3 regions of the Rhizobium sp. BR 362 genome follow, and region 3 is predicted to be linked to each of the others. Evidence: predicted binding sites of a transcription regulator. Region 3 holds the regulator's gene; each other region holds the start of a gene.

Region 1 (10,196 bases), on a different contig from region 3:
AGGAGATCATAGCCGGCCTTTGAATGAAGGGAGGCGGAAGCGGCTGTCAGGCCTCTTCCCTTCGAAGGGGCCGAAAGCTCATGCGATGCAGCGAGCAGGGGCCGTGCTTCTCGATACCGGCGCGATGCTCGGGCGTGCCATAGCCGACATGGGACGCAAATCCGTAAGCGGGAAAGACGTCTCCGGCGCGGGCCATCATCCGGTCGCGCGTCACCTTGGCGACGATCGAAGCGGCGGCGATGGAAAAGGAGCGGGCATCGCCCCTGACCACGGCTTTTCCCGGGCAGGCGAGACCGACAGGCACATCCAGCCCGTCCGTCAGAACATAACTTGCTGGCACGGCAAGGCTGCAGATGGCGCGCCGCATGGCGTCCAGGCTTGCCTTGCGAATATCGGTGATATCGATGCGGGCCGCACTCGAGGACGCAATCGAGACGGTGGCGGTTGCAAGTATTTCGACAAACAGCGCCTCGCGTCTCAGGACCGAAAGCTGCTTGGAATCGTTCAATCCCTCGGGAATGCGCTCCGGATCGAGAATGACCGCGGCCGCGACCACCGGGCCAGCCAGAGGCCCGCGTCCGGCTTCGTCGGCACCGGCGACAGGCCAGTGTCCAGCGCGGCGGGCAATCAGCTCAAGCTCGAAAGTCGGAACGATCGGGCTCTCGTCGAAAAGCATGGGAGAATCGGATGGTGTGCTGCGTGGCATGCGGCAAGCTCGCACACCACCCGATCTCCTGCAAGCCCCCAGCGGATCAAGGCGGCGAACCTGGGGGCTCTTCCGGCGGGCAGGGAAACCCGCGGGAAAGGGTCAGAGCAATTCCAGGAAAAGCGCGAAGCGGTTTTCCGTCCGGAATTGCGAAAAAACAAAAAGAGAGAGCGGTTCTAAGATTCCATGAAAAGCTGAACCGCTCAGAGAAGTGAAAGCTGTACGCCGCTGCCATCCGGCGGCACAAACAGATCGTCGCGCAGCGCGATATTGCGGCGGGTGAGCTCCAGCCGCTTGGTCGCCATTTCGAAACGGCGCCCGATCTGCCAGGCATAAGGGCCTGCACCCTTCATCCGTTTGCCGAATTCGGCATCATAATCCTTGCCGCCACGCATCGAGCGGATCAGCGACATGACATGGCGGTAGCGATCCGGATAGTTCTGTAGCAGCCAGTCGCGGAAGAGCGGGCTGACCTCGAGCGGAAGGCGCAGCATGACATAGCTCGCTTCCATGGCGCCGGCGGCTTTGCCGGCATCGAGGATGCGCTCGATTTCGTGGTCGTTGAGCGCCGGAATGATCGGCGCCACCATGACCGCCGTCTGGATGCCGGCCTCGCTGAGCGCCCGGATTGTCTCCAGCCGCCGCGGCGGCGTCGCCGCGCGCGGTTCCATAGTGCGCGCCAGCTTGCGGTCGAGCGTCGTCACGGAAATGCCCACCCGAACCAGGTTCTTGGCGGCCATCTCCTGGAGAATGTCGATGTCGCGCATGATCAGCGCCGACTTGGTGACGATCGCAACCGGATGGTTCGCCTTGTGCAATACTTCGAGAATCTGGCGCATGATGCGCCATTCCTTCTCGATCGGCTGATAGGGATCGGTATTGGTGCCGATGGCGATGACGCGCGGCTTATAGCCCGGCTTTGCCAGTTCCCGTTCCAGAAGCCGCGCCGCGTCGGGCTTGGCGAAAAGTTTCGATTCGAAATCGAGCCCCGCCGAAAGCCCCATATAGGCATGCGTCGGCCGCGCGAAACAATAGATGCAGCCATGTTCGCAGCCGCGATAGGGATTGATGGAGCGATCGAAGGAGATATCGGGAGAATCGTTGCGCGTGATTGCCGTGCGCGGCTTTTCCACCTGCACTTCGGTTTTGAATGGGGGCAGCTCTTCCAGCGCCTGCCAGCCGTCATCGAATGTCTCACGCTTCAGCGGCTCGAACCGGCCGCTTGGGTTCAGCCCGGCACCGCGACCGCGCCTGCGGTCGATCTCTACTCTGAGACCGGTGTCGGCGATCAAAGCATTGGCAACATCTGCCGTATTGGCAGGCGCAAATGCGGCCTGCCCTGCAAGGGACTGCTCGTTCATCGGTAACTCCAGGGCGGTGCTTGGCATCGCATGCCGCGTCTAAGATGATTAAATTCCTATCCGACAAACGAGAACAATGCAAGAACAAAATGCGGAGCTATACACCGTGGCGCGGTATGTCCACTTGGACGCGCGGAGGTCGCGGCGGCATTTTTGACACCAGCCAGGCCTTCTTCCAAACCCTCCGGTTCTAAAGTTTATACGCTGGCAATAAATTGTGCGCCGCTCTATAAATGGGCAATGTTGACGGTAATCATTGAATGCCAGGACCAGGAATCGGAACTGGCGCAGACATTGGCGGTTTTGGTGGCGGGCGCGATCGAAGGGCTCGTGTGCGACGTCGTCGTGCTCGACCATGGCTCACGCGACGGCACCTCGCATGTCGCAGACGCCGCCGGCTGCCGTTTCTATTCCCAGTGGGATATCAAAGACATATTGCAGTCGGCGCGCGGTGAATGGCTGCTTTTCGTCGAGCCCGGCGCCCGCCCGCAAGCGGGCTGGATCGATGAGATCGCCGAATATGTTTCGCTCAACAAGGTGCCGGCGCGCTTCACCGCGTCGCGCGGCTATCGCCGGCCTTTGCTGCAGCGCATCAGCCGCAGCCTGCCGCCTCTGGAACTGGGCTTGCTCCTCTCCAAACGACAGGCCATCGCCGCTGCCAAATCGGGCATGCGGCTCGCCGAGCTTGCCAAGGGGCATAAAAGTCGCCAACTGTCGAGCGAACTGATTCCTTCCTGGGTCGCGCGCGCAGCGCGGTAGCGCTGCCTTTGTGATCAATCCAGATTCCATTTGAAAATGAGGGAATTGCTGTCATAATTTTCATATGGCGGCACGTCTCGCGTGTCGCGTTCGGGCGGCCGACCATGAAGATGCCGGTATGCGGCAGAGCAGGTCAGCGGAACTCTCCTCTTCTGCCGGATTTCCGGCGAAAGGAGGTGCGTCATGGGACGCACAATGCTCTGCCGGCTCATCGGAACGGCCCTTGTGGCAACGGCAATTCTTCATCCCAACTCAGCCGCTTCCCAGGCGATGCTCGCATGCGCTCAGCGCGCCGATATCGTCGCTTTCCTGGATGCGCGCTATTCCGAAAAGCTCTCGGCCATCGGCCAGCTTGATCGGAAGACGATCATCGAAATCTTCGCCGCCGAAAGCGGCAGTTGGACAATGATGGTCACCAATGTCTCCGGCCGGAGCTGCGTGATCCTCACGGGCCAGAAATGGGAATCAATTCCTGCCTTGCCCGGATCGAAGGCATAGGGATTTGGAGAAGCCGGTATCGCCCGGGCGAAGCGGCTTACTTCGAGCTGGCACCGCGCTTTAGATGTTCGTCGAGCCGCGGCATGATCTCCACGAAATTGCAGGGCATATGCCGGTAGTCGAGCTGCGCCTTCAAAATGCCGTCCCAGGCATCCTTGCAGGCGCCCGGAGAGCCCGGCAGCACGAAGATGAAAGTGGCGTTGGCGACGCCGCCGGTTGCCCGCGACTGGATCGTCGCCGTACCGATCTTGTCGTAGGAGATACGATGGAACACCTCGGAAAAACCATCCATCCGCTTCTCGAACAAGGGCTCCAGCGCTTCGGGCGTGACATCACGGCCGGTAAAACCGGTGCCGCCGGTGGTGATGACAACGTCGATTGTGTCGTCGCGCGTCCAGGCTTCCACCTGGCTTCGGATACGCTCCTTGTCATCCGGAACAATGGCGCGGGCCGCCAATCTGTGACCGGCTTCCGCAATGCGGGCAACCAGCGTATCGCCGGATTTATCGTCGGCCAGCGCGCGCGTATCGGAAACGGTCAGCACCGCGATGCCGACGGGGATGAAGGATCGTGCTTCGCTTGGACCGGCCATCATGTCCCTCCCGCTATCGTTTCGGTCGCCTGAAAATACCAATCCGGCCTCAAGCTGTGAAGCGAGACCGCCGCCGCCGTCGCCTGCTCAATATTATCGAAAAGGCCGAAGCAGGTGGCGCCGGAGCCGGACATGCGCGTGGTGAGCGCGCCTTGGCTGTCGATCAACTGCGAGAGCGTGGCGATCTGGGTGCAGAGCGTGCGCGCCGGCGGCTCCAGATCGTTGCGCAAACCGTTGATGGTCTCGATCCATTGCATGCGCCCGCTTTTTGCCTGCCAGGAGAGTGCGAACGGGGGATTGTCCTTCCGGCCAAGCAGACGAAACACCTCCGGCGTTGAAACGCCGACGAGGGGATTGCCGAGCACCATGGCGAAGGACGGAAAGTCCGGCAGCAACTCGATCGACTCGCCGATACCGCGTGCGATCAGCGGCCGGCTGACGAGGCACATCGGCACATCGGCTCCGAGCCTCAGCGCAATTGCCGTGATCGTGTCGGAGGGCAGGGAGAGACCCCAAAGCCGCGTCAGCGCACGGAGAGTCGCCGCGGCGTCTGCTGAGCCGCCGCCGATGCCGGACGCGACGGGCAGGTTCTTTTCAAGATGGATGTGGACGGGCGGCGCCTCGAAACCCGCGTCATGAGCCGCTTGTCGTAGCAGATCACGCGCCTTCAGCACCAGATTGCCGCCCGCACTCTCCTCGGCAAGAAGGGGAGAGAAGCGTCCGGACAGGCTGAATTCGTCACGCGCGCTTGCGCGAAAGCCAAGGCGGTCGCCATGCCGGGCAAAAGTAACGAGCATGTCGAGCAGATGGTACCCGTCAGCCCGCTGGCCCGTCACGTGCAGGGCCAGATTGATCTTAGCGGGCGCCTCCTCTGTAAGGTCGAAATCATCAGCCGCTAAGATCACGGTCATCGAAAGTGTTAGGACTTCTTATCGGCCGGCGGCGGCGTTGTCGTATTGGGCGATGGAGTTACCGCCGGAGCCGGATCGGGCTGCTTGGTCTTGTCGACCGTCCGTGGATCGTTGTCGAGCGCTGGCAGGCCGTTGGCGATCTTTTCCTTGATCTTCGGAATATCCGCGTCCTCGGGCTTGGAAGCCAGCGCGCGGTTCCACTGGTAAACCGCCTCCAGCTTGCGGTTGACGCGCCAATAGGCATCGCCCAGGTGGTCGTTGATCGTCGGGTCGCCGGCCTTCAACTGTGCGGCACGCTCCAACTCGTTCACCGCATCGTCGAAGCGATTGAGTCGGAAATAGGCCCAGCCGAGCGAATCGACGATGTAGCCATCATCCGGCTTCAGATCGACGGCTTTCTTGATCATATCTAGACCTTGGTCGAGATTCAGGTTCATATCGACCCAGGAATAGCCGAGATAGTTCAGGACCTGCGGCTGGTCGGGGTTCAGCTCCAAGGCCTTCTTGAAATTCGGCTCGGCCTTGTCCCACTTCTTCAGCCGCTCATAGGCGATGCCGCGCTGAAAGAATACGGCCCAGTCGCCGCGGTTCGGCACGGCACCGATAACCTCAGCGGCCTTGTCGTAATTGTCCGCCATGCCCTGAAAGTCCTTGGCGTCCGAAAGAACGCTGCCATAGGCGAGATAGCTGCGGATATCGTTGGGATCGGAATCGATCAGCGCCTTTAAATGCTTGCGCGCATCGTCGACCTTGCCAGACTGGGCGAGCGCAAGGCCGAGCTGCAGCTCGGAGATGCGGGCCATGGGCGAGTTATTGGGCACCTTCTTGTAGAAGGCGATGGCGCGGTCCATCTGCTCCTGCTTTTCCGCAAGTCCTCCAAGCAGAACCAGCGTGTCGGCGCTCTTGGGATCAAGCGTATTGGCGATCTGCAGATAAAGCGAGACGACATCTTCGGCGCCGTCACGGTTGAGCGCCGCGCCGACGGTAAAGAGCACCGAGGCGGCACCCTGCGTGCTGTCGGTCACCTGCTGCTGCGGCGTTTCGCCCTTGTTGATGCTATCGCGCAGCGCGTTCAGCGGCGCGTAATTGTTGATCAGGTTGTCGCCGACCGAAACGGCATCCAATGCCTTCTGCTTGTCGCCGGCTTTGGCTTCGAGCTCCGCAAGCGCCATGACTGCACGCATGAATGTGTCTGGAGCCGTTGCGCCGCCCGCCTTGTCGAGAATGGCGTCGTTCAGGTGCGAGCGGGCGGACTTGGTATCGCCGATGGTGATGGCAATTGCGCCCGCATGATAATTCTTGAAGATGTTGAACCAGTCCGGCCCCTTCATCCTGTCGATCATGGCGATCGCTTCCTTGCCATGATTGGAGCCGGCGCGGGCCCAGGCAAGCAGAAGACCGGCCATCATCCGGTCCAGATCGTTCGGACCCTCATATTTGAGAATTTCCTGCGCGGCTTTGTAGTCATGCCGGCGGATGGCGTCCATGCCGCGTACAATGGTGGTGACGCGTTCGACCGAGGGATCGTTCTTCAGCTCGTTGGCGTATTTCACGCCCTCATCGAGATTGCCGTTGAGCAGCAGCGAGATCATCAGCCGCTGGCGGATCTCCGGGTTGCCCGGCTCGATCATCAACGCCTTTTTATAAAGCGAAATTGCGGTTTCATAATCATGGTCGACATCGGCTGTACGGGCAGCAAGGAAGGCGCCTGCGAAGGTGTCGACGTTTTCCGCATCGAATGTCACCGGGGTGCTCGCCTCCGGCGCTTCCGGGGCATTCACGGCGTGCGCGCTGTTCAGCGCTGCCATCGAAAGGATCGCCGCCAGGGCTGCGCCCGAGAGGAAACGAATGGCAAGTCTCTGCCGCATTAGTAAGCCTTTCATCAAGGGATTTGCCGGTGAGAGCGCCGGCGGCATAAAGCGTTCGTGTCAATTGATTCACAACAGGATGGCTTTTTTGAAGCGGTCCTGCAAGAAATTCGGCCGGCTGTGATCAGTTCACACGTTCGATGCAGAAATCAATCACTTCCATGAGCGCGGATTTCCACGGCGTTTCCGGTAGCGGCGCCAGCGCGTCGCGGGCGATAGTGCCGTAGTGAACGGCACGGGCGATGGTGTCGGTGAGCGCACCGTATTTGGTGATCAGACCCAACGCCTTTTCCAGGTTCTCGTCGCTATTGTTGCCGGTCTCGATGGCATCGCGCCAGAAAGCACGCTCTTTCTCGGTGCCGCGGCGATAGGCGAGGATGACGGGGAGCGTGATCTTGCCCTCGCGGAAATCGTCGCCGACATTCTTGCCGAGATCGGCGGCCTTGCCGCCGTAATCCAGCGCGTCGTCGACGAGCTGGAAGGCGAGGCCGAGATTGGTGCCGTAGGACTTCAGCGCATTGCGCTCGGCCTTGCCGGCATTGGCGACGATCGGTCCGACTTCGGCGGCGGCGGCAAACAGCGCCGCCGTCTTGGCGCGGATGACGGAGAGATAATCGTCTTCCGTTGTTTCCATGTTCTTGGAGACGGAAAGCTGCAGCACCTCACCCTCGGCGATGACGCAAGCTGCAGACGACAGCACGTCGAGCGCCTCCAGCGAACCGACTTCGACCATCATGCTGAAAGCCTGGCCGAGCAGAAAGTCACCGACAAGGACGCTCGCCTGGTTGCCCCAGATCATGCGAGCGGTGGACTTGCCACGGCGCAGATCGCTTTCGTCCACCACGTCATCGTGCAACAATGTCGCCGTGTGCAGGAATTCGACCGAGGTGGCGAGCTTGATATGATTGTCGCCCTGATAGCCATAAAGCGCGGCGGAGGCGATGGTCAGCATCGGCCGCAGGCGCTTGCCGCCAGAAGAGATCAGATGCTCGGCAACTTCCGGGATCATCTGCACATCGGAGCCGGCTTTCGACAGGATGAGCTGGTTGACGCGTTCCATATCCGCCTTGGTCAGGTCCACCAATGGCTTGATGGAGGCCAGTTTATTCTTGCTTTCTTCAAGCGGTATCACGACGCCCAACGATCCGGACTCCTGTTCATTTTCTGCAAAGCACAATAAGAAGGGGCGAAAGAGGCGGCAAGAGGCGATTTGTCTCGTCTCGTAAATTTGACAGGAAACCCAAGGCTTATGCACGAGCTGATACGCACCAATGACCCCGTTTTACTCTCCTTCGCCGAGAGCCTGATGAAGGATGCCGGGATTCATTGCTTCGTCGCGGATCAGGCCATGAGCGTTCTCGAGGGCTCGCTCGGCATGCTGCCGCGTCGCTTCCTGGTCGAGGATGAGCGTGCCGATCAGGCCCGGCGCATTCTTATCGATGCCGGCCTCGGCGACGAACTGCGCCCGGCGCGCGGCTGAACTCCGCCATGGCCGGCAATCCTTCCGAAACCATCGATGCCTTCCATCGCGGTGCCTTCCATATAGTCCAGCCGAAGGGCAGGGGCCATCGCTCCGGCATGGACGCCATGTTGCTCGCGGCTTTGGTGGCCGATGACCGGAATATCAGGGTGGCGGATCTCGGCGCGGGCGCCGGTGCCGCCGGCATGGCGGTGGCCTCACGGCTGGAACGGGCTGAGGTGGTGCTTTTCGAGCGCTCGCCGGAAATGGCCGAGTTTGCCCGCAAGAGCCTTGAGCTTCCAGAAAATGCCCGCTTCGCCGACCGCGTCGCCGTTATCGAGGCCGATGTGAGCCTAACCGCGAAGGCCCGCAACGACGCGGGTCTGATCGATGACAGTTTCCATCATGTCATCATGAACCCACCCTTCAACGATGCCAGTGACAGGCTGACGCCGGACGCGCTGAAAGCGCAGGCGCATGCGATGACTGACGGCCTGTTCGAAAGCTGGGTGCGGACGGCAGGCGCAATCATGATCCCCGGCGGTCAATTGTCGTTGATTGCCCGGCCGCAATCGATTGCAGAGATCATCGCCGCCTGCGGCCGCCGTTTCGGCGGCATCGAGATCACGCCGATTCATCCGCGGGAGGGTGAAAATGCCGTTCGCATCCTGGTGACTGCCATCAAGGGCTCACGCGCGCGGCTGGCGCTGCGGGCGCCGCTGATCATGCATGGCGAGGGAACGCACAAATTCTCCGACTTCGTCGACGACCTCAACAATGGCCGCGCCGCTTATTCCCGAAAATAGAGGATCATCCCGCGGGCATGACGCGGTTTTCGGTAGGATCGCTGGAATTCAGGGCGTGCCTCGGAACGCATCGAAGATCAGCTTGACGTTCAGGATGGCGATGGCAAAGGCGATGACATAGGCGACGGTGCTCAGCCAGCGCGGTGCGACGAGATCGCCCATCTTGGTCTTGTCGGCGGTGAACATGACCAGCGGGAAGACAGCGAAGGAAAGTTGCAGGCTGAGCACGACCTGAGTCAGGATCAGCAGATCCGCCGTACCGGAATCACCGTACCATATGGTGACGATCCCGGCTGGAGTGATTGCCAGTCCGCGCGTCACGATGCGGCGCAGCCAAGGCTTCACCTTGAGCCGCAAAAAACCTTCCATCACGATCTGCCCGGCAAGCGTTGCCGTCACCGTGGAGTTGAGGCCGCAACAGAGAAGCGCGATCCCGAACAGCGTCGGTGCGATCGCCAGGCCGAGAAGCGGCGCCAGCAGCGATTCCGCCTGTGCGAGTTCCACGACATCGGTGTGGCCATGTGCGTGAAACGCCGCGCCGGCGAGAATGAGGATGGAAGCATTGATGAGCAGAGCGAAGGTCAGCGCCACGGTCGAATCGATCGTGGCATAGGTCAGCGCCTCTTTCTGTTCCGAAAGCGTATGGCCGAAGGCGCGCGTCTGCACGATGCCGGAATGCAGATAGAGATTGTGCGGCATGACCGTCGCGCCGAGGATGCCGAGCGCGAGGTAGAGCATGTTCGGATCCCGGACGATCTCGCTCGTCGGGAAAAAGCCTTTGATGACCTCACCCCAATTGGGATCGGCAAGGAAGACCTGGATGCCGAAACAGAAGGCGATGACACCGAGCAGGGTGATGATCAACGCCTCTACCCAGCGAAAGCCCAGCCGCTGCAGGAAAAGAATGAGAAACACGTCGAAGGCGGTCACCAGCACGCCGAGTTCGAGCGGCAGGCCGAAAACGAGATTTAAGCCGATGGCGGTGCCGACGACTTCTGCAATATCCGTCGCGATGATGGCGATCTCCGCCATCGCCCACAGCGGTACGGAGACGAAGCCCGGAAAGGCATCCCGGCAGGCCTGGGCAAGATCGCGGCCGGTGGCGATTGCAAGGCGCGCGCAAAGCGCCTGCAACACCACGGCCATGATGTTGGACAACAATGCGACGGTCAGCAGCGCATAGCCGAATTTCGATCCGCCCGCGAGCGAGGTCGCCCAGTTGCCAGGGTCCATATA
Region 2 (10,196 bases), on a different contig from region 3:
GCTGAGCGCCCTTGTCATTGGTCATGACGATCACCTGGGCACCCCTGCCGACTGCGCCGCCGCCGCCCACTGCACCGTAAACCCCCGTCACATCGCGGGCGCGGCGTATGTGGCGCACGGTACCGCTGAAATAGGTCTTGGAGGCACCGAAGGCCAGGCCGCCCGAAATGCCGCCGATCGTGATGGGATAGCGGCGACCATGGAAGGTCAGCGTGCCCTCGCCTCCCGAGCCACCGACGAAGAAGGCGGCCTTGTAGACGGCGAAGCGGATCGTCCCGCTATCGGCATGGGCGGCACTGGCAAAGCTAACTCCCGCGGCGGCGATGACGGCAACCGCGACTGAACGAAATCTGGGCGAAATATTCATGATGAGAGACTCCTCAAAGAGCGCCGCTTACCCAACCTGCCGGGCACATCAGCGTTGTATCAAAGTTATAGCTGAACAGTTTTGCATGTCATTGGTTCCAAGGCACAATAGTAACATATTCAAATAATCGAGCGCGAATGAAAGGCAACGGCAACACCTTCGACCCAAGAAGACGATGTTGGTGATCCGGGAACACCGAGCTTAGCGCGGCGGCGTCAGGATTTCCGTCTGCCGCCTTCGCAAAAAGCGGCGGATGGCGGGATCTATTTCCAAGGCAATTGCTTGATCATAGGCTTCACGGGCCGCCGCCATTTCCCCCATTCTGGTATGAAGTTCGGCTCGCGCAGCCCAATAGGGTTGATACTCGACAAGCCGGCTACCATGGGTAAGCATCGGCAGCGCCGCCAGCCCTGCGGCTGGCCCGCGCGTCTGCGCCACGGCGATCGCGCGATTGATTGCCGCCACCGGCGAGCCGGTAATTGCGCAGAGCCCATCATAGAGACGCTCGATTGCCGCCCAATCCGTCGCGCCGGTGCGGCGGCGCACCACATGAGCCGATTGGATGGCCGCTTCCAATTGATAGCGGTCGAAGGCGTCGAACGCACTGGCGCGAACAAGCAGATCCTCAGCTTCGTCGATCAAGCCTTCGTCCCATAGCGCAGGATCTTGATCGGCGAGCGGCACGAATTCGCCGGCTGGACTGCGCCGCGCGCCACGCCGCGCATGGGAATAGAGCATGAGTGCCAGCAGGCCGAGCGCTTCGGCCTCACCTGGCAAGAGCGCGACGATCAGCCGGCCGAGCCAAATGGCCTCCTCAGCCAGATTGCGCAGGTTCGCATCGGCACCGACCGGATCGCTCCAGCCTTCCGTATAGGCCGCATACACCGCCTCCAGCACTGCCGCCAGGCGTGCGCGCATGTCTGCCCGATCGGGCACGCACAAGGGAATTCTGGTGCGTCGTATCTTGTTCTTTGCCCGCGCCAGCCGCTGGCCCATTGCCGCCGGCGAGACCAGGAAGGCTGAGGCGATTGTCTCAGCGTCGAACCCAAGAATCGTCTGCAGGATCAGCGGCGCTCTGATTCCGGGTTCTATTGCCGGATGCGCGCAAGCAAACATTAAAGCCAGACGCTCGTCTGGAACGTCTGGCACCAGGCTCGCCGCTGCCTCCAGCTCCTCCGCCATGAGCTTGAGATGCTCGAAGGCGGCAGTGCTTACCCGCCTACGCCTGATGGCGTCGATCATCTTGCGGCGGGCAACGGCAAGCAGCCAGGCCTCGGGTTTTAGCGGTGCACCCTTGACCGGCCAGTCCGCCAGAGCGGAAGCAAAGGCCTCCGACAGAGCGTCTTCGGCAGTAGCCACATCGCGTGTGCGCGCCGCTAGAATAGCGACCAGTTTGCCATAGCTCCGGCGCGCCACCGCTTCGGCAGCTTTGATGGCAGACTGGTCGTCTCCTTGCGACATGGCGGTTCAATAGACCATGAGAGGGCGGACCTCCACGGTGTCTCGTTGAGCGCCGGGACAACGCGCCGCCCAGGCGATGGCGCTATCGAGATCTGCCGTTTCGATGATGTAGTAGCCGCCCAACTGCTCCTTGCTTTCGATATAGGGGCCGTTGAGAACGGTGGGCTTGTCATCCGATGCGCGCACCACGGTTGCCATCGAGGAATCCTGCAATCCGCTGCCCGCCACGAACGCTCCGGCTTTTTTCAACGCTTCAGTGTAAGCGGCGTAGGCCGCGAAGGTCTCGGCCTTCTGCTCCTTTTTAGCATTCTTGTGTTCGGCTTCATTCCAATAGACCAACAGCATATATTGCATGACCTGTTCCTTTCTCTCGATACGCGCAGCCTCAGGGCCGGCTGCGACAACGACGTTCGAACCGGCAAGATTTTGACAGCGGTCAGAAAAAAATTTTGGGCATCGGCGGCTTTACAATTTCGACATCGCTTTAAAGGACAAGCTGGCATTTCTGCTTGGTGAGAGAAAGGCCTCGGTTCGGGCTGAAATTCGCATCGTTTGAGCGAGTGTAAGCGCGGGAAATTGCGTCTGACATCAAAATTTGTAGGACGATGTCGGCGTGCGAAAACCCCGTTCGTCATTTCGTTATCAGGCCAATAAGGCCGGCTCAAACAAGGAGACAGACGATGCGTGTGATGGTGCTGGTGAAGGCTACCGAGGAGAGCGAGAAGGGTTTTTCCCATACGAGCTGGGAGACGGAGATGATGGAGACAATGGGCCGATTCAATGACGATCTGCGCGATGCCGGCATCTTGATCACGGCCGACGGCCTCAAACCCTCCTCCGAGGGCAAGCGTGTCGCATTCGATGGCCTCAACCGTACGGTCATCGACGGGCCTTTCGGTGAACCCCGCCAGCTTGTCGCCGGCTTCTGGATCTGGGAGGTCAAAGACATGGATGAGGCCGTCGCCTGGGTAAAGCGCTGCCCCAACCCCATGCCCGGACCGAGCGAGATCGAAATCCGCCCATTTTACGAGATGGCTGATTTGCAGTGGTAATTGCGGGCGGAAGTCACGCGCGCTTTGCCTGTTTAAGCACATAGAATGCCGCGGTTTACGCAGAGATGTTTGTCAATCGGATAGGAGGGCTGATACATGGCCAAGAAGCACACAGGTCAGTGCGCATGCGGTGCCGTCAAATTCCAGTTCGATACGGATCCTACTTTCGTCGCCGTTTGTCACTGCCTTGACTGCAAGAACGCATCAGGCGGCGAGGCAGCCACTTTCTTCGGCGTGCCCGAGGATGATTTTACGCTGACCAGCGGAGAGCCGAAGGCGTTTCACTATATCGCCCAATCCGGCAAGGGCCTCGATCGCAACTTCTGCCCCGATTGCGGCGCCAGAGTATTCAGCAGCAAGCTGGAGAGCTTCCCAGGAATGGTCTTTGCGACGATCGGCTGCCTGGACAGCTCCGACGGCATTGAGCCGATGCTCGAGATGTTCACCAAGCGCCGTCTCGAGTGGGTCAAACCGCTCGACCTTCCGATCAGCCGGAGATGACCTCTCCGAACCGAGCGTCGCCGCGCCGATATCTGACATGCTCGATGAATGCGCGGAGTTTGGGCAAGACCTGATGCCTGCCTGGATGGTACAGAAAAACCCCTGGCGTTGTGATGGCAAAGGGTGTGAGCAGCGCTTGCAATCGGCCGTCGGCGACAGCCGCTTCGGCGAGCGGACCGGGTACCTGCGCGAGCCCAGCACCTTGGATGGCAGCCCCAAGGATCGTGGGATAATCATGCGCGATGAGTGGCCCTGAGACGATTGCTTCGATCGTCTTGCCGCCGTCGACAAAGGACCAGGGCGCGACCGAGCCGTTCGAGCGGCGCATGCGCAGGCAGGCGTGATCGCGCAGATCGTCGATGCGCTGCGGCGGCTTTCGTCGGGACAGGTAGTCGGGACTGCCAACAACCACAAACGGGAACCGCGGCGTCAGCCGCACCGCCACCATATCCGCGGCGATGAACTCGCCCATCCTGACGCCGGCATCGAAACCGTCGGCTGCGAGATCCACCAGCTTCTCACTGACCGCGATCTCCACCTCGATCGCAGGATAGGCCTCGCAGAAGGACGCAATCAGCGGCTCCAGCAGGATCGGCACGACCGAACGCGGCACGGCGAGACGCAATAATCCGGCCGGCCGCTCGCCGAGCTGACCGGCGACTTCGCTTGCGGCGACGAGCTCTTCGAAGGCGGGTTTGGCGCGCGAGAGGAACCGCTCGCCCGCTTCTGTCAGGCCGACGCTGCGCGTGGTGCGCAGGAAGAGCGCTGCGCCGACGCGCGCCTCAAGTGCGCGCACCACTTGGCTGATCGCTGAAGGAGTTACCCCCAGTTCCGCGGCCGCCCTGCGAAAGCTGCGGTGCTCGGCGACGCTGAGGAACGCCTCCACACCGTCGAGCGCCCCGCGTCTCACTGTGAAATTCTGCTTCATGGCCCGTCAACATTATAGCGAATAGTCGCCAGGCGAAAGCAGTCGTACATCAGGCTTGCGACCCCATCGTGTTCGACACCGCATGAATTCGCATCCCAGAGGAGGCCACATGTCGCCCGCAATCATCTTCCAGTTACATCTTGTTCTGGGGTATGTCCCTTGGCTGCTATGCTTCGGAGCGTATATCTGGCCGAGGCTCAAATCGATGGATCAGGTCGCAGCGCAACGCGCCATCGCCACGCTGCATAGTTTCCGCTTCTTCGGGCTCGTCTTCATCGTTCCCGGCGTCGTCGGCCCGAACCTGCCCGCAGGCTTCACCGCGCCAGCCGCTTACGGTGATTTTGCAACCGGCTTGCTCGCCATGCTGGCGCTTATGACCATAAAGACGCGCCCGCTCTTTTGGCTGTTCACCATTGCCTTCAACCTCGCTGGGGCGAGCGATATCATCATCGATTATTATCACGGCAGTCAGCTCGACCTTCCGGCATTGGCCGGGCAGCTAGGCGCCACCTATGCGATCCCGATCATCTACGTGCCCCTCTTGATGATCACGCATATCGCCGCGTTCTATTTGCTGCTGCGTTCTCCGTCCCAAAGGGCTCGGCCGCTCGCCGGAGATGCGGCCGCAGCCACGGACGCGTGATCCATCCTCCTTCAGCAGCGGCCATGCGACCGGCGTTCAGAAATTCAGGGATTGCTGCACGGGCTTCGGCGGCGCGAGCTGAACGCCTTCCAGTTCCAGCATGCGGGTCTTGGCGGTCGATCCGCCGGGCGCCGAAAAGCCGCCTATCTTGCCTCCGGCGGCCAAGACGCGGTGGCAGGGGATGATCAGCGCCACCGGGTTCTTGGCCATGGCCTGGCCGACGTCGCGCGCAGCTTCGGGACCGGCGCCAAGCTGCTTGGCGAGCGCGCCATAGGTGGTGGTGTGCCCCCATCCCACCTGCCGGGCGGCCGCATAGATCTGCTTGAAGAAATCGTCCTGCTCACTCAGATCCAGTTTTACGCCGGAGAAGTCGATCTCCTCGCCCGCAAAATAGCGCTTCACGGCGGCAATCGCCTCGGTTACATCGGGCGTCGGTATGCCGGGACGCGCATTTGGCAGACGGCGGAGCATAAGGCGCTCGGTCGCTTCAGCGCTTTTCGTCGGCAATTGGAAGCGCGTTATGCCGATATCGTTCCAGGCAATCCCACAGAAACCGCCCGCGGTTTCGAAGATCAGATAATGTTGATTCGTCTCGCTCATGGCAGGGCCTTCCGTGTTTCCACTTGCCATGAAAATCGTGCTTTGGGCACTTCAATTCAACCCGATTCTTGCGCAAGACGACCGGTTGCCGAGATTTTATCGGTCGAAGGAAGCGATGCCGATGCTGCCATAGCAACATCAGCCGCACCGCTTCCCACGCAGCTTGGGAGCTTATCAATATCCGCCGCCCATACCGCCGCCCGACGTACTGCCGCCGGCCGGAGAGGAACGCGTCATACCGCCGCTGCCCCCGCTGGAATTGCCCTGCCCCGTGGTGGAGCAAGCGGACACACCGAGACCAATGAGGGTGAAAAACACGGCGGAGAAGATGGTTTTTATCAACATGTGAGATCATTCCCTTATTGAGAACGGGCGCAAAAGCCCGGACCTGCGGTGAACAATCGAAGGGCGGTTTTATTCGGTGCTGTTGATTTTCCCAATCTATGGAAGCGGCGCGAGATATTCAATTAGGCGCGACGCCGGACACTTCGTTCTCTTTTTGTTCTTGATTTGCGAACACGGATGAGATTAGCTCGGCAGAAGCGAGTGAGGGGCGTCCTTGGGGCCGCGAGGTATCAAATGTTCGATGTTAGACAGACACAGCTTCCTTTCGGGATGACGGAACCGGAGACTCCGCCCCCGAGAACACAGACAAGGCAGGGATCGGAGAATCTTTACTTCGCTCTTTTGCCCGATGAACCGGTCGGCAACGAAATAGACAAGCTTATGGTGATATTGGGTCAAAGCTATCGCTTACTGGGCAGGGCCAGACCACCAGGACTTCGGCATGTCTCTGTCCATGGCTTCGGCAAATATCCGAAACGACGGGATGACATCACCGCCATCGCCATGAGAGCGGCGAAAACCATCCAGCACTGCGAGTTCACGTTGGTTTTCGACCATGTTCTCAGTTTTCGCCAACCATCACATCCGCTGGTTCTTTGTCCAACAGATGGCGTCAAGGAATTCAGAAGGCTTCAACTTCAACTCGGGCTCGCGGTGTACGAGGCTGGCTTGGCCGTTTGTCTGGATCCGGGCTACCAGCCCCATATAACTCTTCAGTACGGCCGTACGCCCGTTCCAAGGGTCGACTTGGAAAAGCCGATTACATGGACCGTGCGGAAATTCGTGTTGGTCAATAGTCTACAAGGTCTTAGTAAGCACGAATATATCGATCAATGGCCTCTTCTAAATTGACACATCGGCATGCGTCACCACCGCGTCGTCAACTCTGAAGCTGCAGCTATTTTCAAGGCCCTCGATTCCGGCTATCGCCATGGCATCATGAACCCGGTCATGGACGCGAGCGAATTGCACGCGGATGCCAGCGGCGCGAATGGCACTGTCGAAGCCATCAAAGCGTCGAGTGCGGAACTGTCGAGATCGGCTCAGGCTGCCCGTCAACCCCTCTCAGCGGACAGCTTCTCCCGATCGTCTCGCTGACGAAATCCATCACCGCGCGGATGGCGGGAGAACGGCGAAGATCGGGATAGGTCACGAGCCAGAGGTCGCGCGTGGGTGAGGGGATTTCCGTCGGCAGACGCTTAAGGGCGGCTTCGCCATCGCCGAGGAAGGCGGGCAGCGCAACGACACCGAGACCGGCGAGCGCGGCTTGCAATTGACCGAAGACGTCGCCGGCACGGAAAACGATGGGGCGGCCCGCAAGCAGGCTGCGCAGCCAGGTCTGCTGCGTCAGATGATCGAGCGCCGCGTCATAGCCAATGAAGACCCAGCTATCCTCCGGCGTCGCTGCAATTTCAGGCACGGCATAAAGGCCGAAGCGCATGACGCCGATGCGCCGGACGAGAAGATCGCTTTCCTCGGGACGCGACATGCGCACGGCAATATCGGCCTCGCCGTGATTAAGGGCGGAACGGCGGGTGACGCCGGCGATCGTCAGCGTGATATCGGGATGTTCGGCGCGAAAGGCGACCGCTTTCGGGGCGATGAGATGGGCAGCGATGGAGGGCGGCGCGCTGATCATGACGGCGGCGGAAAGGCCCGCAACCGCGCTTTTCGAATAACGTCTGATCGCCTCGACATTGTCCTCCATGCCGGCCACCAGCTCGGCAATCGCCCGGCCGTCAGCCGTCAAGGGCGAGGTGCGCGGCCGGCGGTCGATGAGCCGCAGGTCCAGCGTGCGCTCCAGCGCGGCGATCCGCCGGCCGACAGTGGCGTGGTCGACGCCAAGCTCGCGCGCAGCCGCCGAAAGCGAGCCGGTGCGGGCAAGGGAGGCGAAGTGAAGGAGGTCCTGCCAATCGATCATCTGTGCATTATTGCACAGATGCGGTGAGTTCATACCGAATTTATTCAGGCGCGCCTTTGTGATCAAAAAAACGCGTCTGAAAGGAGACTGTTCTATGCCCCTAGCCATCGCCATAACCGGTCCCGGCAGCCCGGAGACAATGCGGCTCGTCGACCTTGCCGTCACTGAGCCGGGACCCGGGCAAGCCCGCATCCGCCAAAGCATTTCCGGCGTCAATTTCGTCGATATCTATGTTCGCTCCGGGCTTTATCCCCTGCCGCCCGGCCAGACCGTTCTCGGCTTTGAGGGCGCTGGCGTGGTGGAGGCGGTCGGCTCGGGCGTCGAAGGTCTGTCGGTCGGCGATCGCATCGCATATGTCGGCCATCCGCTCGGAAGTTATGCCGAGGTGCGGACTCTGCCTGCCTCGCGGCTGGTGCGGCTGCCCGACGGTGTCAGCGACAGGCTCGCCGGCAGCACGATGTTGCGCGGGCTCACCGCTCATATGCTGCTGCATAAGGTTCATCCGCTGCAGCCGGGCGAATGGATTCTGGTGCATGCGGCAGCCGGCGGTGTCGGGCAGATCGTGACGCGCTGGGCAAAGCGGCTCGGCGCCAACGTCATCGCCACCGTCGGTTCGGAAGCCAAGGCGGAATTTGCCTATGAAGCCGGCGCCGATGCCGTTCTTCTGCATACGTCCGAGGATTGGGTGGAGGAGACGCGCCGCATCGCCGACCGCCGGGGCGTGCATTTCGCCATCGATGGCATTGGTGGCGCAATGTTGTCGCAGACACTCGCGACCGTGCGGCCCTTTGGCATGGTCGCGAGCCTCGGCCAAGCCGCCGGTCCCATTCCTCCGATCCAGATCGAGGAACTGACCGCGCCCCGCGCCATCGGTCTCGCTCGCCCGAGCGTGCTGACCTATGCCAACGATCCTGCTCTCTACCGGCAGGGCGCCGAGGCGCTGATGGCGGAACTGCAGGCCGGCCTTATCAATCCGATCGGGGCGGAATACATGCTGAAAGATGCAGCGAGGGCGCATGCCGACCTGGAGGCGGGGCGAACGACGGCAAGCGTGGTGCTGACGATGTGAACCGAAGGCAAGGTGGCGCGATCGTCGCCTTGCCTCCTTCCCCACGGCAAGCCGCTTCCCGCTGACCGCGCATGTGCGGTTCCTTCACCCGTCACCGCGCCGAACACAATTGCTTGAACGCGTCATCATTTGTTGCTGCAAAGCAGCAATTTCATTGACCCCGCCTCTCCTCGCCTGATACCAATTGACCGTGACCTCGCGCGGTCGTTGGGCCGTTGCAGCCACTCCTATCCGGTACGAACCCCGATCCGTATTGCAAACAGCAAGGACACCGCGCGCCGGTGCCCGCAGGCGATATCTCGTGAACACTGCCTCGCAAACCATCCACTCCTCCTCGACACTATCCCTCCTTTCCATCGTTGCGCTGACCTTCTTCGGCTATGTCGCCATCGGCTTGCCACTCGCCGTGCTGCCGACCTATGTCGATAGCGGACTCGGATTCGGTGTCGTCTGGGCAGGCATAACCATCAGCGCGCAATATGTGGCAACCATCATCAGCCGCGCGCAGGTCGGCCGGCTGTGCGACCATTACGGGCCGCGCCGTTCGGTTTTCCTCGGCTTCTTAGCCTTTGGACTTTCCGGCGCACTGACGCTGGCATCGGCGCTGGTGACGGGCGCTCCGGCCCTGAGCCTGGAACTTCTGCTTGTCGGCCGATTGGCGCTTGGCGTCGGTGAGAGCCTGGTCAGCACGGCGGCGATCACCTGGGCGATCGGCCTGATGGGACCGGGCGAAACCGTGCGGATCATCTCCTGGAACGGCATCGCCACCTATGGCGGCATCGCGCTTGCCGCACCCTTCGGTGCGTGGCTTGCAGGGCAATATGGCTTCTTCGCCACCGGCGCGGTAACGATCGGGCTGGCGATTGCCGGCCTGATACTGGCGCAGACGCGGCCGGCCGTGCCGGGCGTCAAGGAGAAGGGCATCGGAACCGGGCAGGTCCTCAGCCGTATTGCGCCGTTCGGCGTCGCGCTGGCGCTTGCCTCCAGCGGCTTCGGCGTCGTGATGGCCTTCGTCGCCCTGTTTTTCCATAGCCGCGATTGGGACGGCGCTTCGCTGGCATTGAGCGCTTTTGGTCTCGCCTTTATCGGCGTCCGCCTCGGATTGGCGCAAGCCGTCGCCCGCTTCGGCGGCTTGCCGCTGGCACGCGTCTCACTGGTCCTTGAGATCTTGGGGCTGATGGAGCTGGCCTTTGCTCCCTCACCCGCCGTTGCGATCATCGGTGCAGCCCTCGCCGGGGCCGGCTTTGCACCGATCTTTCCGGCGCTTGGCAATGAGGCGATGGCGCGAATTCCGCCGCAAAATCGTGGC
Region 3 (10,196 bases):
CGGATTTTCAGGGGTATGCGCTATCAGCCGCGAAGAATGGAACGGCCGGCATATTGTGCCTGAGGGCCGAGCGCTTCTTCGATGCGGATGAGCTGATTGTACTTGGCAAGACGATCGGAACGCGACAGCGAGCCGGTCTTGATCTGACCGCAGTTGGTGGCAACAGCGAGATCGGCAATGGTCGAATCTTCGGTTTCGCCGGAACGATGCGACATGACGGCCGTGTAGTTGGCCTTATGCGCGGTTTCGACGGCGTCGAGCGTTTCGGTCAGCGAGCCGATCTGGTTGACCTTGACGAGGATCGAATTGGCGACACCCATGCGGATACCGTCGCGCAGACGAGCCGAGTTGGTGACGAACAGATCGTCGCCGACAAGCTGCGTCTTCTTGCCGGTCAGGTCGGTCAGGATCTTCCAGCCTTCCCAATCGTCTTCGGCCATGCCGTCTTCGATCGAAATGATCGGATATTTGGCGGCGAGTTCGGCAAGGTATTCGGCCATGGCGCCGGATTCCAGCGTACGGCCTTCACCCTCGAGAACATACTTGCCGTCCTTGAAGAATTCCGTCGAAGCGCAGTCGAGGCCGAGAGCGATCTCGTCGCCCGGCTTGTAGCCTGCCTTTTCGATCGACTTCATGATGAAGTCGAGGGCAGCCGGGGCGCTGGAGAGGCCGGGCGCAAAGCCGCCTTCGTCACCGACATTGGTGTTGTGGCCCTGTGAAGCCAGTTCCTTCTTGAGAACGTGGAAAATTTCCGAACCCATGCGCACGGCGTCGCGGAGAGTATCTGCGCCGACCGGCAGGATCATGAATTCCTGGAAGTCGATCGGATTGTCGGCATGGGCGCCGCCGTTGATGATGTTCATCATCGGAACCGGCAGCAGGCGCGCGTGGGCGCCGCCGACATAGCGGTAGAGCGGCAGGTTGGCGCTCTGGGCGGCAGCCTTGGCGACGGCGAGCGATACGCCGAGGATGGCGTTGGCGCCGAGGCGCGACTTGTTCGGCGTGCCGTCAAGCTCGATCATGATGTTGTCGATCTGGATCTGGTTTTCCGCGTCAATGCCGCCGATCGCGTCGAAGATCTCGGTGTTGACAGCTTCGACGGCCTTCTCGACACCCTTGCCGTGATAACGCTTGCCGCCGTCGCGAACTTCGACGGCTTCATGCGCGCCCGTCGAAGCGCCCGACGGAACCGCAGCGCGGCCCATGCTGCCATCTTCGAGGTACACATCGACTTCGACGGTGGGATTGCCACGGCTGTCGAGAATCTCGCGGGCGATAATGTCGGTGATTGCGGTCATGATAGCTTCCTGCTCGCTGGTGATAAATCGATTGAAATCTGTCTTAGTCGAAGATGCGGAAATTACAATGCCGCCCCGCATCCTCGATTGAAGCTCCCACAGGCCGCGTAGCGCAAGTTCATGTCAGCCTGTTGAATGCTTCCCATTTCTTAGGCCTTGGCGATCGCGTCGAAGGCCAACAGCTTTTCCAAAAGCCGCGGCATATCCTTCAGATAGACCATGTTCGGACCATCAGATGGGGCATTGTCCGGGTCCTCATGGGTCTCGACGAAAAGGCCGGCAATGCCAACGGCGACAGCAGCCCGCGCGAGGGTTTCGACAAACCGGCGGTCACCGCCCGTCGAGCCACCCTGCCCACCCGGCTGCTGCACGGAATGGGTCGCGTCGAAGACGACCGGCGCACCCATTGCCGCCATGATCGGCAGCGAGCGCATGTCGGAAACGAGCGTATTGTAACCGAAGGATGCGCCCCGTTCGCACAGAAGCACATTCGGATTGCCGCTGTCATTCAACTTGGCCAGCACGTTCTTCATGTCCCAGGGCGCGAGGAACTGACCTTTCTTGACGTTGACGACGCGGCCGGTCTTGGCGGCGGCAACGAGAAGGTCGGTCTGGCGCGACAGGAAGGCCGGGATCTGCAGAATATCGACCGTCTTGGCGACAATCGCGCACTGCTCTTCAGTGTGAATGTCGGTCAAAACCGGAAAGCCATATTCTTTCTTGAGGTCGGCAAAGACTTCCAGCGCCATTTCCAGGCCGATGCCGCGCTTGCCCGAGAGTGACGTGCGGTTTGCCTTGTCAAAGGACGATTTGTAGACAAGGCCGATGCCGAGCTTGCCGCAAAGCTCCTTCAACACACCGGCGACCATGAAGGCATGGTCGCGGCTTTCCATCTGGCAGGGGCCGGCGATCAGCGACAACTTTGTAGTATTGGAGAACAGGACCTTGGAGGCTCCCTCGCCGACGGTCACTTCGGAATTCGTGTTCATGCTATCTCCTCGAAGGCGAACAGCGCGCCCTGTCCGGGGGCGGGCTTTGCCAGAATACGATTGTTCTTACGCGTGTATGTGACGCCGTTAGCAGCCAAATGCGCCGATGTCACGGAAAGATCGCGGGTTTTGAAAAGGATTGCCCGTGCGCGAAGGCCGGGATCCTCCGCCGGCACCGGCCACTCATAAAAGGCTTCCATGCCCTCCGAGGTCAATATCTCGACCGCTGCATTGGCTGCATGAACGGTGAGGCCGAAAGAATGATCCACTATCTTTGGTCCATCCACGACCTGCTCGAAAAAGCTACGGAATGCGGCCGGATTCGGCGCCGATATGGCAATTTTTGCAATGCCGGTCACGCCATTGGCATGCCGCTCCAAGGCGCTGCGATCGGTCGGCAAGGGATTGATGCGTTGGCAGCAGAAGGCGAAGAAATCCGGGGAACGCAGATCGGCTGCGAAAGCGAGACGGAAACCCGCCGTTACTTCCGAGCCATCCGGCATGCGCATCGGCCGGGAAAAATCCAGCGTGTCTCCGGCCGATATCGTATTTGCCCGGAACCGCTTGTCATCGGCGACCGCATCATCCGTGCCGAAAACGATGGCTGAAAAACCTTCATCACCGATGCGAAAACGGTAAGCCTGGTCGCGAGCGACGAAAACATTTCCTTCCGCCACGCTCCTCTGGCACTGCTCACGGGACGCGACGCCCAAGGGCTCCAGATAGATGTTGTCGGGAAAGAAGACGCAGGCGTTTTCCGTGCCGAAGGGATGGCGAGCGTCGGGGGCGACGGTAAAGCCGAGCTTCCCCAGCCGTTCCCGCGCCACAGCGATATTGATTGTCGGCAGAACGAGATGATCCAGCGGATGCGGCGATGAGGTCATGGTCTCCCCCTTCATTCGTCGGCAGGTTTGCGCCTATCCGCCGCTCAATTCAAGATCAAAGCGTCGGAGCAGACTGCAGAAGAGCGCTCCCGCAAAAATCCGCACGCGAACTAGCCGAATTATATAGCCCTGGCACGAAACTCTCCCTTGTTAGAGGGCAATAATTCGAGCAATATCCGCATCATACTGCAATAAATGACCTGTAGCGCAGCAACAGGTAATTGATACGGGTGAGGATTGCGCCGAAAAGTCCGTTTCCCGGCAGCAAGACAAAGACGCGCATTCTTCAGTTCGGATTGTCCAACGGCAACGCAATTCACCATCCGATCTCGGAGAGGCAGGAAAGCGGCCCGTTACTTCTATCTTTGCAGCAGTACTCAATCTGATTGTCGGGTGCTTGGGGGGAGACATGCGCTTGATGCTCGTCGAGGGGGCGCCCATACGCCCGGTCTTACATTTGGCCGCTTCTCTTTGTCTAGCCTTGGTCGGGGCAGCGCGAAGGCTCATGAATCCTGCCGCGCGCTTCATTGCACATATGCCGAGCGGCTTCGCCGCCATTGCGCTTGTCCTTGTTTTCACGGCTATCGCGCCGCAACTGTGCCAAGCGCAGGCTCCCGAAGCGGCCCCCACAGCACCGCCCGCAAAGCTATCGGAACTGCTGCGTTTGATGAATGATCCGGAGCTACGCCAATGGCTCGAAAAGCGACAAGCAGCCGAGCAGCAGCGGGCACCTTCGGCGGCGGCAGCGACGTTGGTCGAAACGGGAGAGGCCCGCGCCCGCGCCCGATTTCAGGCCCTGCGGTCAGCAATCCCAAATGTACCGGCGCAGCTCGCCGCTGCAGCGAGCAGAGTGCGTGAGCAAGCAAGAAATAGCGGCTTTGCGCCGGCGTTCGTCATGTTCACCGCACTGGTCTGCGTCGGTCTCGCAGTGGAATGGTTTTTCAAGAAGACCGTGCTCAAAGCGAAGTTTCAGAATCCTCTTGTCGCGCATACGATCGGGGAATTCGGACCATGGATCACTTTCACCCTCGCCAGCTCCGCTATTTTCCTGGCCATAGACTGGCCGCCGCTTCTGCACGTCGTGATCCTGTTTTATCTGGCGGCATTCATTGGCGCTCGCCTCGCGTTTGCCCTTTGCAAACTATCGATGGATGCGGGCGCTTTGTCCGCTTTCGGCTATCGTAGGGCCCGTCTCTTCATTGCCGTTTTGGCCATAGCCGTCGCCACGACATCGCTGACCAAACCGCTCTCCATCGACGCAGATGTGGGGACTGTCGTCTCCCATTGTTTCTCCGTTCTCCTGTTGCTGATCGCGCTCGAAGCGGTGTGGCGGCGACCGGCCACGGAAAGCGCCGCCCGACAGCTAATGCTCATGAACATCCTCTATTCACTCTACGCCGCCTGCCTCTGGCTCCTTTGGGTAGCCAACTTCGTCGGCCTTTTCTGGCTCGGCATCTATGCCGTTGTTCTTCCGGGGCTGCTGGCTGCGGTCGGACGAACGGCCGAAGCATTCGCAAAGGGACGGTGGCCTGGTGACAACAAGAACAGTGCTCGCATGGTGCTGGCCGTTCGCGGTGCGCGGGCGCTTGTCATCGCAGCCGCGGTCGCCTGGATCACCGTCGTCTGGCACTATGATCCCAACATTCTCGCACGGGAAAATCCGGCTATCGACGCCGCCGTTCGCGGCGCGCTGAAGAGCATCGTCGTTCTGATTTTGGCCGATCTCTGCTGGCAATTGTCGAAGGCATTCATCGACGAGAAATTGAGCGCCGCCGATAGCGGCGAATCCGCGCTATCCATGGAAGCGGCGCGCGCGGGCCGCCTTCGCACCCTGCTGCCGATCTTCCGCAACGCGCTGGCAGCCATCGTCATCGCGGCCACCCTCCTTACCGTGCTATCCGAAATGGGCGTGCAGATCGGGCCGCTGATTGCGGGGGCCGGAATATTCGGCGTAGCGATCGGTTTCGGTTCGCAAACGCTCGTCAAGATATCGTCAGCGGCATTTTCTACCTGATGGACGATGCCTTCCGCGTCGGCGAATACGTTCAGAGCGGCAGCTACAAGGGAACCGTGGAATCCTTCAGTCTGCGTTCCGTCAGGCTTCGCCATCATCATGGTCCCGTGTTCACCGTTCCTTTCGGCGAACTCGGCGCCGTTCAGAACATGAGCCGCGACTGGGCGATCGATAAATTCTTGCTGCGGGTTCCGTTCAACACCGACGTCGCCAAGGCGAAAAAGATCGTCAAGCAAATCGGAGAACGGTTGAAGGAAGATCCGGAAATCGGACCGCAGATTCTCGAGACCCTGAAAATGAAAGGTGTGGAGCAGATTGGCGACTTCGGTATCGAACTGAGCTTTGCGTTTACCGCCCTTCCCGGCCGGCAAACCTACATACGGCGCCAAGCCTATACCATGATCCGCGACGCCTTCATGGAAAACGGCATCGAATTCGCCCAGCCGACGGTGCAGGTGGGCGGAGAGGAAAAACAGGACGCCGCAGTCGCCGCCATGACACTGCAGAGAAAGAAGATAGCTGAGCAAATGACGCAATCGGCGGCGCCACCAACATAAAACGTTCGCATGAGATCAGCAACGAGCCTCATCTCCGCGCGCTTCTTTTGCAAGGCGACACCCAGGGGCGATACTGGATGACGTTGGACAGGAAGGAGATCCAATGTGCTGAACGACCATCTGACGTCTATTGCCGCGCATGTTATCCAAATAGCACTGACTCCGGTCTTTCTGCTGGCAGGCACCGCCGGATGCCTCAATGTCTTTTCGGCGAGGCTCGCTCGCGTCTCCGACCGGGTCAACAGCCTTTTCGAACGGGTGACCTCGGACGATCCGGATGAAACGCGGTTGCTGCAGCTCTACTATCTGCGGCGGCGAACATTGGCGCTAGAGATTGCAGTCCTGCTCGGCACGGCATCGGGCGTGTTCACATGCCTCGCGACGCTGGGTCTCATGGGCGGTGCGATTCGCCAGCAGTTTCGCGAGCAATTATTGCTCTGGCTCTTCGGCCTTGCCGTCTTCGCGCTCATGGGCGCTTTTATCGCCTTTCTCTTCGAAATGATTCTGGCCGGGCGCAGCATGCTGCGGCAGATAGCCAACGACCGCACCTTGCTCGAGCATCGGCACGGGAGTTCCAGAAAAAACCCAAGCTATTGAATTCCCGTCCAATATCGCTACGGACGGAACCGATCAAAGCCGCTCCGAATCCAATCTTCCCAGTCTGATCTACAGATTGCCCTCCTTCGTTCAGCAACCATCCTCCCCAAAGAGCTTAGTTAGCAAACAGATGGGCTCACATCGCTTTTTTGGATGAGCTGTCCTGACGGGCACAAAAAGGCTTTCCGCAGAATTCCTGATATATTTCCGGTCTTTAACTCGGATGTATCGAAAAAAATCTGTCCGACCGGGACCTGTTATGTTCCCATTTATTTGTTGCGCTTACAAAATCTTCACCAAAATTTAAGGGCTTGCGGAACACATATGGAACATATAGTGTCCGTTCTGGATTTGTTTCACGACACCTTCTCACTCCTGAGGTTCAAAACGATGTTGACGCGCAAGCAGCAGGAACTGCTTCTCTTCATTCACGAACGAATGAAGGAGTCCGGTGTTCCGCCATCTTTCGATGAGATGAAAGATGCGCTGGACCTTGCGTCCAAGTCCGGGATTCATCGTCTCATCACTGCCTTGGAAGAACGCGGCTTCATACGCCGGCTGCCGAACCGGGCCCGGGCACTGGAGGTCATCAAGCTGCCCGAGGCCTATAGCCCGAGCTTGCAGCCGCGTCGCGGTTTTTCACCGAGCGTCATCGAGGGGAGCCTTGGCAAGCCGCAACTTGTGCCGCCGCCTGCTCCCGCCAAGCCGGTGATTGAGGAAAACAACAGTTCAGTCTCAGTTCCCGTCATGGGCCGCATTGCCGCCGGCGTTCCGATCTCGGCCATTCAGAACAATACCCACGACATCACGGTTCCCGCCGACATGCTCGGCTCCGGCGAACATTATGCGCTGGAGGTCAAGGGCGACTCGATGATCGACGCCGGCATCTTTGACGGCGATACGGTCATTATCCGCAACGCCACCACCGCCAATCCGGGCGACATCGTCGTTGCTCTCGTCGATGACGAGGAGGCGACGCTGAAGCGCTTCCGTCGCAAGGGAGCTTCGATCGCGCTGGAGGCGGCGAACCCGGCTTACGAGACCCGTATTTTCGGGCCGGATCGCGTGAAAGTACAAGGCAAGCTTGTCGGCCTCATTCGCCGCTATCACTGACGGGTGACACCGGTGCGATCGGCGCTCCGAAAGTGCCCGTTCGCCAGTCGTAAGCGCGATGAAGGCTCCATGGCCGCGTCAGATTTTCAAACGCCGCCGTTATCATCGGCTTGTCGGCGCGGAGATTGATTTCGATGGATCCGGTGCGGCGTAGCGTTGCACCTGTAAAAAGCATGGCGCCAGAGCGGCAGTGGTCCAGACGCAGACGCACGGGGGTGACGACGATGTTAGCGGTGTCGCAGGCTGGGGCGAGATAGGCAGCATCCTCAATGGTGACGAGCATTTCGCCATTGTCCAGCATTGCCACGCACCATGCCCCTTTTTGGCAGGCGAAGCCACCCTGCCCGGCATTGTCCAGTGCCGCATCCATCGCCTTTCGAACGGCGACTTGCTCGTCGGAAGTCAGCCGGCGATGCTTGTCCGATTTGCTGATCTTGGGGAGCTGACTGCCGGGCGGAAGCATCGTTGGCGGTTGCTGCTCGGTGATCGCCAGGGCTCTTTGCCATTGCTCGAAGATGAAGTCGGGCGGCTTTTCCCGGTTGGTCGTCAACGCGCCGTTGCGCAGCAATGCGACGAGCGTGCCGTCCTCGGAGATCATCAGATCGGGTTTCGGAACACCGGGGCTGAGTGCCACGACCGCGACCGAACCGATGATCAAAAATGCACCTGCATGCCGCAGCCATGTTTTCAGCAAGGTCATCAGCAAGAAGCCGGCTATGACCGTCGGGAACAGCCAGACCGGCAACCGGCCAAAGGGAATGTTGCCGCCCCAGGCGGCGACCGTTTTGGCAATGACGATGACAGCATCAAGGCCCGCGCCGGTGATCTGCCAGAAGGGAGCATCGACGCCGAATGGCATCAGCAGCGTCGCCGCCATGCCAAACGGCATGACCACAAATGAGACGACGGGCATAGCCGCCAGATTGGCGATAAGCCCATATGTCGCCAACCGGTGAAAATGCTCGATCGAGAAAATCGCAGTCGATGCGCCGCCGATAAAGGAGGTCGACAATATGCCTCCGAAGAAGCGCGAGACGAAGAGCAGCGGACGCATGAGCCGGAAGCGGGAGAGAACGCTCTCCCGATGCGGTCTTTTCGTCCAAAGCGAATAACCCGACACCAAAGCCAATGTGGCGGCATAAGACATCTGGAAACTTGGTCCGAGCGCCTGCGACGGCGACAGAATAAGGATGACGATCGCGGACAGCGCCACATTGCGAAGGCTGAGGGATGGCCGGTCGAAGAGCACGGCGATCAGCATGATCGCCATCATAATGAAAGCGCGCTCTGCCGATACCCCGAAGCCGGAAATAAAATAATAGGCTGTCACTGTGATCAGCGCACCGAAGGCTGCGATCTTCTTCGTTGGCCAGGCCTGTGCCACGCCGAAAAATAGGCTAAGCGCATAGCGCAGGCCGACATAAAAAATGCCTGCAGACAGCGCCATGTTCAGGCCGGAAATTGCAATGATGTGCGCAAGGCCTGAAGTCCTGAGCGCTTCCGTCGTCTCATCCGAAATTGCTCGTCTCTCATCGGTGACAAGCGATGCCGCGAAGGCGCCGGTGTCACCGGGCAAAAGCGTCCTAATCCTGTCGCCGATGCTGCTGCGCAAACGCGCAAGCCAAATATCCGCCTTGTCCAGAAACGACCCCTGGGCAACATCACCAGATGGCGACATTAGCATCGGCGTTCCATAGGCAAAGCCATTCGCGCCGGTGCCATCGAAATAGGCGCTGAAGGCGAAATCGTTGAGGCCGGGCAAGGCGGGTCCGGCCGGCGGCGTCAGTCGCGCCCTGCCCTGAATGCGATCGCCGAGCTCAAAAGGCTGGATTTGTTTGCGCACGAAGATCGTGACCTGCGCCGGCGGCCGGCGAATGGCGGGTTTTTCCGTTGTCTCCAGGGCGACGACATAGCGCCAGCGTCCCTTGTCATCGGCCTCGCGTCTTTCGATCCGGCCCGTAATGGTGGTCGTCACCGCGGAATCGAGCATCATCGTCGACGCCCGCCAGGTCTCGCATTGCGCCAGAGCCATGCCTGCGCAGCCAAGCATGCCGGCGAACAGCAGGTGCCGCAGCACTCGTCCGGCCTCCTGTCGGAGGAAAAAAGCAACGGCAAAAATAAGGAGGGCGGTAAAAACGGCCTGCGGTGGCGGATCGGCTCCGGCGGAGAACCAGAAGATCGCGCCGGCGCCGATATAGACCGGCGCAAATAGCACCGCACGGCCGTGCGCTGCCTCTTCTGCGGCTAAATGGTAAATGCTGAGTCGGATGCCGCCTGCCGCAAGGCGAAGGCGGGCGATAAGGGCGGCTTGATCCTGTGTCCGTTCCGGCTGTGTCGCTTTGGGACGAGGAATGACCGCGCCCACGCCGCGGCCGCGCTCAGCAACCGCAGCAAAACCCCGACTCTCCACCTGCGGATCTGGTGCCTCTAAATTAGGCATACATCCAAGCGCCTACGCAAAACTACAGCTAAAGCGAGAGTTTTGCCGTCACCATCGGGTGATTTCAACTGAAATCCGTCGGTTCTTTGAGAAATGACGCCAATTCATGCTTACGCAGGGCGGGCCCGTCTACCGCAGTGCCCAAAAGTTGATACTGCAATGCACAAATAGGCGTAAGGATAACTTGGCATTAGGCTCTGGATCATATAGCTAATCGTTAGTCGCTTAACCCTTTGGCGCTTTTTAAGGCGTCAATCCCGCCAAATCTTGGAGGATCAGCATGACGGAACAAAGCGCGAAACTA

The links. Region 3 encodes LexA, which represses DNA repair genes until DNA is damaged. Its sites were predicted from a motif close to TGTTCNNNNTGTGTTCNG; they were not measured.
Region 1: a site for LexA is predicted at 2,137-2,154, ahead of QDY28_RS04745 (PA0069 family radical SAM protein). Genes of this name have one in related genera too.
Region 2: a site for LexA is predicted at 6,042-6,059, ahead of QDY28_RS07485 (2'-5' RNA ligase family protein). Genes of this name have one in related genera too.

What each region holds. Positions count from the first base shown of each region.
Region 1 is NZ_JARWGH010000003.1:79,110-89,305, forward strand. Features, by position in the region: gene QDY28_RS04735 (phosphotransferase) at 1-23, shown strand, start outside; gene QDY28_RS04740 (ribonuclease HII) at 47-706, opposite strand; gene QDY28_RS04745 (PA0069 family radical SAM protein) at 910-2,067, opposite strand; gene QDY28_RS04750 (glycosyl transferase) at 2,308-2,826, shown strand; gene QDY28_RS04755 (hypothetical protein) at 3,010-3,324, shown strand; gene moaB (molybdenum cofactor biosynthesis protein B) at 3,362-3,916, opposite strand; gene QDY28_RS04765 (4-(cytidine 5'-diphospho)-2-C-methyl-D-erythritol kinase) at 3,916-4,827, opposite strand; gene QDY28_RS04770 (tetratricopeptide repeat protein) at 4,836-6,695, opposite strand; gene QDY28_RS04775 (polyprenyl synthetase family protein) at 6,820-7,836, opposite strand; gene QDY28_RS04780 (putative signal transducing protein) at 7,945-8,175, shown strand; gene QDY28_RS04785 (tRNA1(Val) (adenine(37)-N6)-methyltransferase) at 8,184-8,960, shown strand; gene QDY28_RS04790 (Nramp family divalent metal transporter) at 9,009-10,196, opposite strand, start outside.
Region 2 is NZ_JARWGH010000004.1:191,246-201,441, reverse strand. Features, by position in the region: gene QDY28_RS07530 (hypothetical protein) at 1-367, opposite strand, end outside; gene QDY28_RS07525 (RNA polymerase sigma factor) at 569-1,828, opposite strand; gene QDY28_RS07520 (YciI family protein) at 1,835-2,182, opposite strand; gene QDY28_RS07515 (YciI family protein) at 2,509-2,880, shown strand; gene QDY28_RS07510 (GFA family protein) at 2,977-3,381, shown strand; gene QDY28_RS07505 (LysR family transcriptional regulator) at 3,368-4,309, opposite strand; gene QDY28_RS07500 (hypothetical protein) at 4,419-4,952, shown strand; gene QDY28_RS07495 (methylated-DNA--[protein]-cysteine S-methyltransferase) at 4,989-5,552, opposite strand; gene QDY28_RS07490 (hypothetical protein) at 5,727-5,897, opposite strand; gene QDY28_RS07485 (2'-5' RNA ligase family protein) at 6,132-6,749, shown strand; gene QDY28_RS07480 (LysR family transcriptional regulator) at 6,907-7,818, opposite strand; gene QDY28_RS07475 (quinone oxidoreductase family protein) at 7,913-8,887, shown strand; gene QDY28_RS07470 (MFS transporter) at 9,189-10,196, shown strand, end outside.
Region 3 is NZ_JARWGH010000016.1:93,220-103,415, forward strand. Features, by position in the region: gene eno (phosphopyruvate hydratase) at 24-1,298, opposite strand; gene kdsA (3-deoxy-8-phosphooctulonate synthase) at 1,448-2,287, opposite strand; gene QDY28_RS19600 (VOC family protein) at 2,284-3,171, opposite strand; gene QDY28_RS19605 (hypothetical protein) at 3,677-5,185, shown strand; gene QDY28_RS19610 (mechanosensitive ion channel family protein) at 5,185-5,742, shown strand; gene QDY28_RS19615 (DUF2721 domain-containing protein) at 5,848-6,339, shown strand; gene lexA (transcriptional repressor LexA) at 6,730-7,452, shown strand; gene QDY28_RS19625 (ComEC/Rec2 family competence protein) at 7,433-9,892, opposite strand; partial or broken gene QDY28_RS19630 (citrate/2-methylcitrate synthase) at 10,173-10,196, shown strand, end outside.